4 regions of the Streptomyces sp. NBC_00078 genome follow, and region 4 is predicted to be linked to each of the others. Evidence: riboswitches for the same ligand, from Rfam matches in the RefSeq annotation. Region 4 holds a riboswitch; each other region holds the start of a gene.
What was found. Region 4 has a riboswitch for cyclic di-AMP ahead of OOK07_RS17240 (LysM peptidoglycan-binding domain-containing protein). Riboswitches for the same ligand answer to the same signal wherever they lie in the genome.
Positions count from the first base shown of each region.

Region 1: it holds a riboswitch for cyclic di-AMP, as region 4 does, so the genes downstream of both, OOK07_RS20125 (M23 family metallopeptidase) here and OOK07_RS17240 (LysM peptidoglycan-binding domain-containing protein) in region 4, are expected to answer to the same signal.
Region 2: it holds a riboswitch for cyclic di-AMP, as region 4 does, so the genes downstream of both, OOK07_RS26750 (C40 family peptidase) here and OOK07_RS17240 (LysM peptidoglycan-binding domain-containing protein) in region 4, are expected to answer to the same signal.
Region 3: it holds a riboswitch for cyclic di-AMP, as region 4 does, so the genes downstream of both, OOK07_RS04130 (C40 family peptidase) here and OOK07_RS17240 (LysM peptidoglycan-binding domain-containing protein) in region 4, are expected to answer to the same signal.

Region 1 is NZ_JAPELX010000001.1:4,306,184-4,309,345, reverse strand. Features, by position in the region: gene OOK07_RS20140 (MarR family winged helix-turn-helix transcriptional regulator) at 1-67, opposite strand, end outside; gene OOK07_RS20135 (dihydrofolate reductase family protein) at 164-1,297, shown strand; tRNA gene OOK07_RS20130 (tRNA-Met) at 1,359-1,432, shown strand; cyclic di-AMP (ydaO/yuaA leader) riboswitch at 1,792-1,949, shown strand; gene OOK07_RS20125 (M23 family metallopeptidase) at 1,960-2,985, shown strand.
Region 2 is NZ_JAPELX010000001.1:5,677,275-5,680,436, forward strand. Features, by position in the region: gene OOK07_RS26745 (tellurite resistance/C4-dicarboxylate transporter family protein) at 1-51, opposite strand, end outside; gene OOK07_RS26750 (C40 family peptidase) at 150-1,301, opposite strand; cyclic di-AMP (ydaO/yuaA leader) riboswitch at 1,310-1,465, opposite strand; gene OOK07_RS26755 (hypothetical protein) at 2,034-2,489, shown strand; gene pcrA (DNA helicase PcrA) at 2,639-3,162, shown strand, end outside.
Region 3 is NZ_JAPELX010000001.1:882,938-886,099, reverse strand. Features, by position in the region: gene OOK07_RS04130 (C40 family peptidase) at 1-1,317, opposite strand, end outside; cyclic di-AMP (ydaO/yuaA leader) riboswitch at 1,374-1,548, opposite strand; gene OOK07_RS04125 (DUF5997 family protein) at 1,765-2,169, opposite strand; gene OOK07_RS04120 (LysR family substrate-binding domain-containing protein) at 2,228-2,989, shown strand; gene OOK07_RS04115 (hypothetical protein) at 3,098-3,162, shown strand, end outside.
Region 4 is NZ_JAPELX010000001.1:3,704,702-3,707,863, forward strand. Features, by position in the region: gene eno (phosphopyruvate hydratase) at 1-1,100, opposite strand, end outside; gene OOK07_RS17240 (LysM peptidoglycan-binding domain-containing protein) at 1,390-2,070, opposite strand; cyclic di-AMP (ydaO/yuaA leader) riboswitch at 2,074-2,259, opposite strand; gene OOK07_RS17245 (LysM peptidoglycan-binding domain-containing protein) at 2,455-3,162, opposite strand, start outside.

The DNA.
Region 1 (3,162 bases), 600 kb from region 4:
GGTGCGCCGCGGCGATGTACGCGCGCCAGGCGCGCTGCTCCTTGGAGGTGAGCCAGCGAGTCGTCATAGCCCCAGTGTAGGTTTGTTTCAAACTTGAACCAAGACCCACCCGCCCGAGCCCGCCCTGCCTGTCCGAGCCCGCCGCCGAGAGTGAGCGCGACCGATGCCGTACCCCTACGTCCTGCTGTCCGCCGCCGTCTCTCTCGACGGCTACCTCGACGACGCCGGCCCCGAACGCCTCCTGCTCTCCTCCCCGGCCGACTTCGACCGTGTGGACGAGGTGCGGGCGTCCGTCGACGCGATCCTCGTCGGCGCGGGCACGATCCGCGCCGACAACCCGCGGCTGCTGGTCAACTCGCCCGAGCGCCGGGCCGCCCGCATCGCGGCTGGGAAGTCGGAGTACCCCCTCAAGGTCACCGTCAGCGGCTCCGGCGACCTGGACCCGGACGCGAACTTCTGGCACACGGGTGGCGAGAAGCTCGTCTGCACGACCGACCAGGGTGCCCGGCGGGCGCGCGCACTCGGCCTCGCCGCCGACGTCGTCCCGCTCGGCCCCGACCTCGACTGGCGGCGGCTCCTGGAGCATCTGCACGACGTGCGCGGCGTACGGCGCCTGATGGTCGAGGGCGGCGGCACGATCCACACCCAGTTCCTCCGGCAGGGCCTCGCCGACGAACTCCAGCTCGTCCTCGCCCCCCTCTTCGTGGGCGACCCGGACGCTCCCCGCCTCTTCGGCCCCGGCGCCTACCAGGGTGGCCGCCTGCGCCTGACGGAGACCCGGCGGATCGAGGACGTCGTTCTCATGCGCTACGAGCCCACGGCCCCCGGTGCCGGCCCGCTCCCCGCCGCCGCCGACCGCCACTGGCTGGCCCTCGCCTGCGAGCTGGCGGCGCAGTGCCCGCCCTCCCGCACGGCCTTCAGCGTGGGCGCGGTGATCGTCGCCGCCGACGGCACGGAGCTGGCCCGCGGTCACTCGCGCGAGGGCGGCGACCCTGTCGTGCACGCCGAGGAGGCGGCCCTGGCCAAGCTCGACCCGGCGGATCCGAGACTCGCGTCGGCGACGGTGTACAGCAGCCTGGAGCCCTGCGCCCACCGCGCCTCCCGGCCCAGGCCGTGCGCGCGGCTGATCCTCGACGCGGGGGTGCGGCGGGTGGTCACGGCGTGGCGGGAGCCGGACACGTTCGTCACGGAGGCGGACGGGAGCGGGCTGCTGGCGTCGCGGGGCGTCGAGGTCGTCGTACTGCCGGAGTACGAGGAGCAGGCCAAGGCGCCGAACCGGCATCTCCCGGGTTCGTGACCCACGGTCGTGACCGTGGTTCTGAGCACCCCACGGATGGCGTATGCTGGTTACACAACGACGCGGGGTGGAGCAGCTCGGTAGCTCGCTGGGCTCATAACCCAGAGGTCGCAGGTTCAAATCCTGTCCCCGCTACTCAAGGCTCAGGGCCGGAATCCAGTAACTGGATTCCGGCCCTGAGTGTTTTCCCGCTTCCATGCCTCTCCGTGGGCCTCTCCGTGCCTGTCCGTGCCTTTCCGTGTCTCCCCGCCCTTCCCTGACGCGATGTCACCGAGTGTGGTCGAGCGACCGCCCTCCGCATAACAACTGACATACCGTCAATACCTGTGTGGATCCTGAGGTCTGGCCAACTCGCCCGTTTATGGCCGTTCATGGGCCCTACGTCCAGACCAAGAAGCATTAATGATCAAGCGGAACAGCTGGAAACGGCACCCCGGGTCTATTAACGTTCGATAACGCAGCGCGGTCGTCCCAGCCGTCACAAGAGACGGCTCCGTGCGCACGCGCCGAATCCCGCAAGGGAACCGGGGAACCACCACCCTGGGGTGAATCGCGCTGAAGCCGCCGTGAACGTACGGCGGGTATACGCGCGTAGGAGACCTTCCTGCTCCGAACCCGTCAGCTAACCCGGTAGGCGAGAAGGAAGGAAGGAGCACGCCTACGTGGCGTCCAACCCGCCTGCCCCGGCAGCACCGTTCGTGCCGAGTACCGAGCCCTTCGGCTTTGCCGGCCCCCGCACCGACGAGGGCCCGTGGGAGGAGTGGAACCCCACCGAGGAGTCCCTACCGCCGGTGCGCGGCCGGCACCGTGTCTCCAAGCAGCGCGGCGGGGGACTCGCCCGCAGCTCCACGGTTCTCGGCGTCGGTGTCATAGCCGCCGTCGGCGCGGGCGGCATTGCCAGCGCCAACACCGGCAAGCCCCCGGTCTCCATCTCCCTGCCCGATCTGCCTTCTGTGGGCGGCGTGTTCGGCGACTCCTCGCACGCCTCCAAGGGCTCCGCCACCGCCCTCAGCACCGTCGGCGTCAGCTCCGACGACACCGCGCAGGGCGCCGCGGACGCCGGTGAGGCGCTGCGCAACCGCATCATGGCCCAGGCCGAGAGCCAGCAGGTCCAGGTCGACGGCAAGGCCCGGTCGGCCACCGAGGCCGTCTTCGCCAAGCAGGTCGACGACGCTGCCGCCCAGGCGGAGAAGGCGGCCGTGGCCAAGGCGCGGGCCGCGAAGGAGAAGGCCGAGGCGGAGGCCAAGAAGAAGGCCGAGGCCGCCAAACTCGCCGAGCTGGCCAAGCAGTTCAAGCTGCCGGTCGTGTCGTACACGATCACCGGTACCTTCGGACAGGCCGGCTCGATGTGGTCCTCCGGCTACCACACGGGTCTCGACTTCGCCGCCCCCACGGGCACGCTCATCAAGGCCGTCCACAGCGGTACCGTCACGGAGGCCGGCTGGGCGGGCTCGTACGGCTACCGCACGATCATCACGCTCGACGACGGTACGGAACTCTGGTTCTGCCACCAGTCGTCGATCAGCGTGAGCGTGGGCCAGAAGGTCGGCACGGGCGATGTGATCGGGCGTGTCGGCGCCACCGGCAACGTGACCGGTCCGCACCTGCACCTCGAGGTCCACCTGAACGGCCAGGCCACGGGCATCGACCCGATGACATGGCTGCGCAGCAAGGGCCTCACCCCCTGACCTCGCTTCTCCCTGACCTCGGCTTCTCCCTGTTCTCCCTGTTCTCGCTGTTCTTTCTTTTCCTCGTGATCCCGGCAGCCCTGACGGCATACCCCAGACGTCAGGGCTGCCTTTTTTCCGCTGTCCAGCCGCTGGAATGGGTGACTCCGCTTGTTTACGGGGATTTTGCGGCCGCAG
Region 2 (3,162 bases), 2.0 Mb from region 4:
CGTCGGCGAACGCTGCTCCCACCAGGTGCGGAAAGCGGAGGAGGCGGACATGGGGCCGAGCCTAGGGAGCCCCGCTGCCGAGGGGCGCGGGGCACGCGCGCGCGGGTCCAAAAACACCTGCACGCGCGCGTGCCCCGCTCCCGGGTGCGTCAGGCCGGCCGCACCACGCTGTGGATGATCGATTCGCCGCCGTAGTAGACCGACTCCTCGCGGACGTACGCGCCGGGCTTCGGGGCGTGGATCATCATGCCGTTGCCGATGTAGATGCCGACGTGGCTGATGTCGTCGTAGAAGAAGACCAGGTCGCCGGGCTGCGCGTCGGCCAGGGGGACGGTGGTGCCGGCCTTCACCTGGTCGTAGGTGGTGCGCGGGAGACTGACGCCGGCGGCCTTCCAGGCGGCCTGGGTGAGGCCGGAGCAGTCGTAGGAGCCGGGGCCGGTGGCGCCCCAGACGTACGGCTTTCCGACCTGCGCACGGGCGAAGGCGAGCGTCTTCTCGGCCTTCGTGGCCGAGGAGCCGGTGCCGGAGGTACTGCCCGAGTTCGCGGAGGAACCGCTCCCGCCGGCCGAGGTCTCCTCCTTGGCCTTCTGCTCGGCCGCCTGCCGCTCGGCCAGCTCGGCCGCCTTGCGCGCGGCCTCCTGCTTCTTCTTCTGCTGGATGGCCGCGAGCCGCGCCTTCTCCTCGGCGGTCAGCTTCGACAGCAGTTCGCGCGCGCCGGAGAGCTTGGTCTGCACCGTCGACTTGGCCGTCTGCAGGTCGCTCTGCGTCTCGGTGAGCGTCTCCAGGCTCTTGGAGGCCTCCTGCCGCTTCTTCATCGCCGCGGACTGCTCGGTGAAGTAGTCGTCGACCGCGCTCTTCTGGCGGGAGGTCAGCCGCCCCATCAGCTGCGTCTGGTCGAAGTAGTCCTGCGGAGAGTCGGCGAGCAGGAAGGTGGCCGTGTCGGGTGCGGCGGCGCCGGTCCGGTACTGGGCAGCGGCGTAGGAACCGAGTTCCTCCCGCTCCGCGTTGAGCTTCTGGGTGCGCTGGGCGACATCGTCGAGGAGGGTGTCGACGCGCTTGTGCTGCGTCGTGGTCTTCTCCTTGGCCGCGTTGTACTTCTCGGTGGCCGACTCCGCCTGGCGGTAGAGGTCGTCGACCTTCTTCTCGACTTCCTCGAGACTGGGCTGCCCGTCGGCGGCGGGGGCGGCATTGGCCGACTGGGACAGCAGGGCCACGGAGGTGAGGGCGGCCGTGGCGAGAGCGGGGGTGCGTATGCCCGCTACGCGCGTAACAGAGGGGCGTGACTTGCGGTGCGACGCCAAGGGAGGCGACTCCTTCCACGTTCCGCCTACCGAGTTAGCTGTCGGGTTCGGGCGGGTGGTTCGGAAGGGTTGCCCTATGGTCCGAGCCCCGGAAGGGAGTCGGACCGATTCACCCCGGGATCGGTGGGTCCCCGGCTCCGGATGCGCGGAGGCACACCGGACTCGACGGAGGCTGCGCGGCCCGGCGACGGTCGCCGGTGGGTGTCGTGCGGCCTGCTCGGAACGGTAGCCAACTCGTGTGGCCCGTGTGAAGGTTGATGTTCGATATGCCCGATACATTTTCGTGACCTTGGGTCAGAGTGTCGCGCGACGGGGTCCTTCCGGAAGTATCTGCGCAGATCTGCGCAGATGTGCGCGCACTTTGACCGGAATAGCGGAGTGCGCCCGCTTCCTGGCGCTAACTTCCAGCCAGTCGCGGTCGGACGCCCCGGGCGGGTGCGGGGGTACGGCCGTGAGGAAGGGGCGCAACACTCGTCATCGGCACATCGGCACATCGGCACATCGGCACATCGGCACATCGGCACATCGGCACATCGCACATCGCACATCGGCACATCGGCACATCGGTCGCCCTGGCCGCCACCGCGGGCATCGCACCCGCGAGCGCCTCCGGCGGCCACTCCGGCGGCAAGCCGGCGATCCGCGTGATCGCCAAGGCCTCGACAATCCGCGCCGGCTCGCCTACGACGCCGGTCATCTGTACGTCGCCGAGGCCGGCCGGGGCGGCAAGAAGTGCCTCGGCGAGGGACCGAGGGCCCGACCTGCATCGGCCTGACGGCGGCGGTCAGCAAGGTCTTCCGGGAGGGGGGTGCCTGGAAGCGCCACCGCCTGGTCGACGGCCTGCCCTCGGCCGGTGCGCCCGACGGCGGCTTGGCGGTCGGTCTGAACGGCGGCTCGGCCCGCCACGGCAGCGTCTGGGGCGTGGAGACCTGGGCCCCGCCGGAAGCCGGTGTGCCTATTGCCCCGCCCTGGGACAAGCTCGGCGAGCTGCTGTCGATCGACCGGGGCAGGACGAGGATCGCCGCCGACATCTCCGCGCTGGAGCCGAAGCGCAACCCGCACAAGACGGCCGTCGACTCCAACCCGTACGCCGTCCTGGCATCCCCCGACGGCCGCAAGATCGTCGAGTGGCCGTCGACCCGGGGGCGGCACGGTCTACGTCTCGGCCTGGCCGGTCGCGGACCGTGACGGCACGGTCCTGGAGGGCAAGAAGACGCCGGCGGCCAGATCTGGAAGATCCTCGGCTTCTGAGGCCGAGGCGCGCGAGGCCCCCGATTCGGCGGAAGTTCTCGGGGTGGCGGCGGGCTGTCAGTGGGGCACCCTAGACTCGGAAGGCGATGAGCAGCCTCTTTGACGACAGCTTCCTGGCGGATCTCAAGGCCCCCCGCGGCCACGAGGAAGAATCCCCGCCACCGCCCGAGGACGATCACCTGCCGGAGCCCGTTCCGGACGATCTGTTCGGCGGGAAGTTCGACGCGCCCCCGGACCGGGACGCCTACTACCGCGACGGCGCCCCGCGCCCGGCGATCGACGCGGCGGCGCTCCTGGACGGGTTGAACGAGAACCAGCGCGCGGCCGTCGTCCACTCCGGCACTCCGCTGCTCATCGTGGCCGGCGCCGGCTCCGGCAAGACCCGCGTCCTCACCCACCGCATCGCCCACCTCCTCGGCGAGCGGAACGTGCACCCGGGCCAGATCCTCGCGATCACCTTCACCAACAAGGCCGCGGGCGAGATGAAGGAGCGCGTCGAGCAGCTCGTCGGCCCGCGCGCCAACGCGATGTGGGTGATGACCTTCCACAGCGCGTGCGTGCGCATCCTGCGCAGGGAGTCGAAGAAGCTCGGCTTCACCTCCTCCTTCTC
Region 3 (3,162 bases), 2.8 Mb from region 4:
GGCGTTGTGGATCGACTCCTCGCGGATGACCGAGCCGGGACCGGGGGCGTGGATCATCAGGCCGTTGCCGGTGTAGAGGCCGACGTGGCTGAAGTTGTCGTGGAAGAAGATCAGGTCCCCGGGGCGGCTCTCGGCGAGCGGGATCACGGTGCCGGCGTTCGCCTGCTCGTGCGGGGTGCGCGGCAGGGTGACCCCCGCGGCCTTCCAGGATGCCTGGGTGAGACCGGCGTTGTCGTACGACTCCGGCCCGACCGCACCCCACAGGCACGGCCTGCCGATCTGGGCACGGGCGAAGGTCACGGCCCGGTCGGCCTTGGTGCCGACACGAGTCTCGACGACGGGGACTCCGGTGTCGAGGACGGAAGGCTGCATCCGCCAGTCGTCGGTTGCGGGGGCCCTGGTGTCGAGGGCGTAGGGCTGGAGGCGCCAGTCCTCGGCCGCGGGGACTCCGGTGTCGAGGGCGGAAGGCTGGAGGCGCCGGTCCCCGGCCGGTGGCACGCCCGTGTCGAGTACCGACGGCTGCTGCAGTCGCCATGCCTCCTCGGTCGCGCGGAGCGCCTGCTCCTCCCAGGGGGCGGCAGCCCGGGGGAGTTGGGGCAGTTGGAGCGGCTGGGAGGGGGCGGCCGTGAGCGGCGCCACGGACGTCTGCCGGGCGGTGTACCTGTACAGCAGCTCGCTGGCCGCCGCGATCTTGCGCTGGTTGTGCCGCTTGGAGCTGCGCAGCGACGTCTGCTTCGATTCGGGAGCGGCTGCGGGCGTGGCCATGGAAGATCCTTGCCGCTGTCCCGGTACGGCGGGCAGTGCCGCCGTGGGGGCGGCCGTCAGCTCGGCCACGGGACCCTGCTGGGTCTGGCCGGCGGGCAGCTCGAGCGCGGGCCGGGCGGCCGCCTCCAACTCACGGCCGGTGCGGATCTCAGGCGCCGGTGCCGGTGCCACGGCGCGCTCGGGCGGTGTCCCGGCCCGGCGGGCCGGCGTGCGCCGGGCGGGCGTACGGTCGGCCGGCAGGACGGCCGGGGCCGTCGGGCCCAGTGACGAGCGCGCCCCGGCGAACCACTGCCGGGTGATGTCGTCCGTGTCGGGATCCGGCGTCCGGCCACCGCTCGCCGGAACGCCGCGGCCCCGCACACCCGCCGACTGCGCCCGGGTGATGTTGTGGAGGCCGGTATCGGACTCGGCCTGGTCGTAGAGGCTGCTCACCCGCTGCCGGACGTCTTCGCGGCTGGGGCCCTCGTCCGCCTTCATCGGCGCGGCGTCGGCGGTCTGCGAGAACAGGGCCACCGAGGTGAGGGCCGCGGTCGCGAGAGCGGAGTTGCGCATACTGGGAAGGCCGAAGCCTCCGGGACGCGACGATCGTTCCGGCGCCATGGGAGCCGTACTCCTTCCGTACTCCGCCTACCGAGTCAGCTGTCGGGTTCGGGCGGTCGATTCCGGAAGGCATGCCCTACGGCCCTTGCCCTTGCGGGCGGTTGGGCCGATTCACCCCATCGTTCGGTCGGGTCCTCGGCTCCGGCTGCCGCAAGGGCACACCGGACTCGGCGGAGGCCGCGCGTCCCGACGGGGTTCGCCGGAAGGTCTCGTGCGGCCTGCTGCCAAACTAGCCAACTTGTGTGACTCGTGTGAAGGTTGGAGGCCGAAATGTCCGATACGCTTTTGTGACCTTCGTCGTGACGTTCCGTCAGATCCGCGGGTTGTGTACGCAGCGAATCCGGACGGCGACCGACCGTCGCGAACTGACGCTGTCGGCGGAAGAACTCGCGGACGAAGTCAGGAACGCGGTCCGTCGCTCTGCTGCTCGCGCTCGGCGTTCCGCTTCTTGATGCGTGCCCCCTCCTTGCGGACCTCGGCCTGGGTGGCACGCTCCTTCTGCAGCCACTCGGGCTGTTCCTGCTTCAGTGCGTCGATCTGGTCCGTGGTGAGCGGCTCGGTGACCCCGCCGCGCGCAAGGCCCGCGATGGAGACGCCGAGCTTCGCCGCGACCACCGGACGCGGGTGCGGCCCATTGGCCCGAAGCTCGCGCAGCCACTCGGGCGGCTCGGCCTGGAGCTGGTCGAGCTGGGCGCGCGAGACGACACCCTCACGGAACTCGGCGGGGGTGGCCTCGAGGTACACACCCAGCTTCTTCGCCGCGGTCGCGGGCTTCATGGTCTGGGTGGTCTGGTGCGACATCATGGTGCCCAGGGTATCGAGCGCGTTCGAGACCTCCGACCACGGCCGGTAGCCTGGCGGGGTGACAGGCACGGAAGCATCCCAGACGTTCCGGCTCGCGTACGTCCCGGGAGCGACGCCCGCCAAGTGGGTGCGGATCTGGAACGAGCGCCTGCCCGACATCCCCCTGACCCTCCTCGCCGTACCGGCCGCCGAGGCGTCCGGCGCACTGCGCGCCGGTGACGCCGACGCGGGACTCCTGCGGCTGCCGGTGGACCGTACGTTCTTCAGCGCCATCCCTCTCTACACCGAGACCACGGTCGTCATGGTCCCCAAGGACCACCTGATCACCGCGGCGGACGAGGTGAGCGTCGAGGACCTCGCGGAGGAGGTCGTCCTCCACCCGCTCGACGACGTCTTCGACTGGGACCGGCCGCCGGGAGAGCCCGCCTTCGAGCGCCCCGCCACCACGGAGGACGCCGTCGAACTCGTAGCGGCGGGCATCGGCCTCCTGATCGTCCCCCAGTCCCTGGCCCGCCTCCACCACCGCAGGGACCTCACCTACCGGCCGCTCGTGGACGGCCCCGGCTCGGGCGTCGCCCTGGTCTGGCCCGAGGAGGCGACCACGGACATGGTCGAGGACTTCATCGGCATCGTCCGCGGCCGCACGGTCAACAGCTCCCGGGGCCGCACGGCGACTGCGCCGGAGTCCCAGGACAAGGTGGGCGACACGGCCGCCGTCCGGCGCAAGCCCACGGCCGCCAAGACGACCGGACGGAACCCTCGCAGTGGATCCGGCGTCTCCAAGGGCGCCAAGCGCAGGAAGCCCCGCCGCCGGGCGTAGCCCCCGGACGGAGTGGTCTCGCCCTGCGCGGCGTGGGCCACTTCTACCCGGTCAGGGGGCGTTTTGCTTCGCAGCGGGATACGGTGCGTCGGCGGTGTTGCGGACAGGGTGCGCACCGCCGGACTGTTGTACGCCCGGGCAGACCGTTCCGGGCAGGGGCGGCTGCTTCGCGA
Region 4 (3,162 bases):
GAGCGGTGCGACATCATGCACTTGAAGCCGTTGCGCTGGGCCATCTCGACGGCGTCCAGGGTCTCGGTCAGCGAGCCGATCTGGTTCACCTTGACGAGCAGGGCGTTGGCGGTGCCCTCCTCGATGCCGCGGGCCAGGCGCTCCGGGTTGGTGACGAACAGGTCGTCGCCGACGATCTGGACCTTGTCGCCCAGCTTGTCGGTGATGACCTTCCAGCCGGCCCAGTCGTCCTCGTACAGCGGGTCCTCGATGGAGACGAGCGGGTACGCGGAGACCAGCTCCTCGTAGTACTCGGTCATCTCGGCGGCCGAGCGGGACTTGCCCTCGAACTCGTACTTGCCGTCCTTGTAGAACTCGGACGCGGCGACGTCGAGCGCGAGCGCGATCTGCTCGCCGGGGATGTAACCGGCCTGCTTGATGGCCTCGATGATGAGGTCGAGCGCGGCGCGGTTGGACTCCAGGTTCGGGGCGAAGCCGCCCTCGTCGCCGAGGCCGGTGGACAGGCCCTTGGTCTTCAGCACCTTCTTGAGGGTGTGGTAGACCTCGGCGCCCCAGCGCAGGGCCTCGGAGAAGGACTCCGCGCCGATCGGGGCGATCATGAACTCCTGGATGTCCACGTTCGAGTCGGCGTGCGAGCCGCCGTTCAGGATGTTCATCATCGGCACCGGCAGCAGGTGCGCGTTCGGGCCGCCCAGGTAGCGGAAGAGCGGGAGGTCGCTGGCCTCGGAGGCGGCGTGGGCGACGGCCAGGGAGACGCCGAGGATGGCGTTGGCGCCGAGGGAGCCCTTGTTGTCGGTGGCGTCCAGGTCGAACATGGCCTGGTCGATCAGGCGCTGCTCGGTGGCGTCGTAGCCGACGAGCTCCGGGCCGATCTGCTCGATGACGGCGAGGACGGCCTTCTCGACACCCTTGCCCTGGTAGCGGTTGGGGTCACCGTCGCGGAGCTCGACGGCCTCGAAGGCGCCCGTGGAGGCGCCGGAGGGAACGGCGGCACGACCCGTGCTGCCGTCGTCGAGGCCGACCTCGACCTCGACCGTGGGGTTGCCTCGGGAGTCCAGGATTTCCCGGGCTACGACGACGTCGATGGACGGCACGAGCATCTCCTTCATGGATGTGACGCGGCTACGGCTGAAGCGCAGTGGCTCTGCGAGACGAGCCTAACCGCCTCCGGCCGATCGGCCACGCTGCCGACCACCCCTTGAGCAGAACCGAGAGTAAATTGTTTCCGAACGGAACAAAGCGTGGACGCAAAAAGAACCCCGCCCCGGTGCGTACGGGGGAACACGCACCGGAGCGGGGAGCCCGTGGGGACGGGGGGAGGCCCTCACCTGTCCTCCATGGTGGAGGACACGGTCGGGCGGGCGCTGTGGTTCAGCTACCGGCAGGCCGTCACTTCAGGTGCAGCTGCTGGCCCGGGTAGATGAGGTTGGCGTCGGAGACGATGTCCTTGTTCAGCTTGAACAGCTTCTGCCAGCCGCCCTTGACGCCGTGCTTCTCGGCGATCGAGCTGAGGGTGTCACCCTTGACGACCTTGTACTCGCCGTCGCCCTTCTTGACCTTCTTGCCGGTCGGGGTGGTGACGGTCTTCTGGCTCTTCTCGGTCTTCGCGGCCGGGCGCTCGGAGGAGCGGGAGGCGGCCTGCGAGTCGGCCGAGCGGTTGGCGGTGCTGGAGCCGGAGGCACCGGCGCCGTTGTAGGCGGCGCTGGACAGGCCCGTGCCGCAGACCGGCCAGGCGCCCTTGCCCTGAGCGGCGAGAACCTTCTCGGCGACGGCTATCTGCTGCGCCTTGCCGGCCTGGTTGGCCTGCGCGGCGTACTGCGTGCCGCCGTACGCGGCCCAGGTGGACGCGGAGAACTGCAGGCCGCCGTAGTAGCCGTTGCCGGTGTTGATGGACCAGTTGCCGCCCGACTCGCACTGGGCGACGGCGTCCCACTCGGAGGCGGTGGCGGCGGAGGCGTTGCCGGCCGCCATCAGCGGGGCGGCGATGGCGACACCGGTGACGCCGGCGATCGCGGCGGCGCGGGTGGCCTTGGACGGACGACGGTGCTTGCCCTTGCCGGAAAACAGCATGGTGGATCCCCTCACCGACGCCTGCGAGGTGAGCTGTCGGGTTCGGGCCGGTTGAGTTGCCCGGCCGCGCACCTCCCGGTGCGCGGCTTAACCCCAAGCCGGTTCCGGCGTCGGAGGCCGTGAGGCCTCAACTGCCGGACCCGGCACCTACCTTGGGTCCCCCGCTCCTGCCTACGGCGCTTTACGCGACGACTGTTCCCGTACGGCCGCTGGCAGGATTCGGCGTTGCGGCAGCCGGGGCTCGTGTTGACGAGCGGTGACGACCGTAGACACGCGATCGAGGGAATTTCAAAGACGATCAGGGCTTCTGAGACTCATCCCACACTTTCACCAAACCGGACATTCCGGAGCGAAGCGTGACGCGAACTCCCGTTGCTTTTCGCCCTATTCGGCAGGGAGTCGCAGGGTCTGACCGGCGACGATGCGGTTCGGGTCGCTGCCGAGGGCCTTCTCGTTCTCGGCGTAGAGCGCGTGCCACCCGCCGTCCAGGCCAAGGGAGTCGGCGATGGAGGCGAGGGTGTCGCCGGCGTGGACCGTATACGTGTCGTCGGTGCGAGTGTCCGCCTTGGTCCCCTCGGCGCTCGCGCCGCGGTGGCGGCCGGTGCCGAGCGCGCCGGTGTCGACGAGGCTCCAAGAGCCCACTTCCTGCTGAACGTTGTCCGAGTCGCCCCCCTTTGCCCGGTCTGCGGACGAGGCGTCGCTGCGCTGCGCCTCGCGCGAGGCCGTCTTGGACGGGGAGGCGGAAGGTGAGGCCGACGTACCGGATTCAGCCGAGTCGCCCTTCGCGTCCTCGGAGGCGGAAGGCGAAGTGCTGGACGACGCACCGGAGGACGAATCCGACGAAGATGACCCACTGGATCCATTGCCGGACGAGTTGGACAAACCGGTGGAGTCGGATGCACCGGAGGAGTCGGACGAACCCGAACCGCCGTCCAGAATGCCCGTGTCGATGTCGGCCGAGTCCGAGTCCTTGTTCAGGCCGGAGGTCAGTCCGCAGAGGTGGAAGGCGCCGACGCCCTGGTCGTCCAGGAGCTTCTCGGCGACGGCTATCTGCTGGTTGCGGCTGGCCAGGTCTGCACTGGGGGCGTAGTC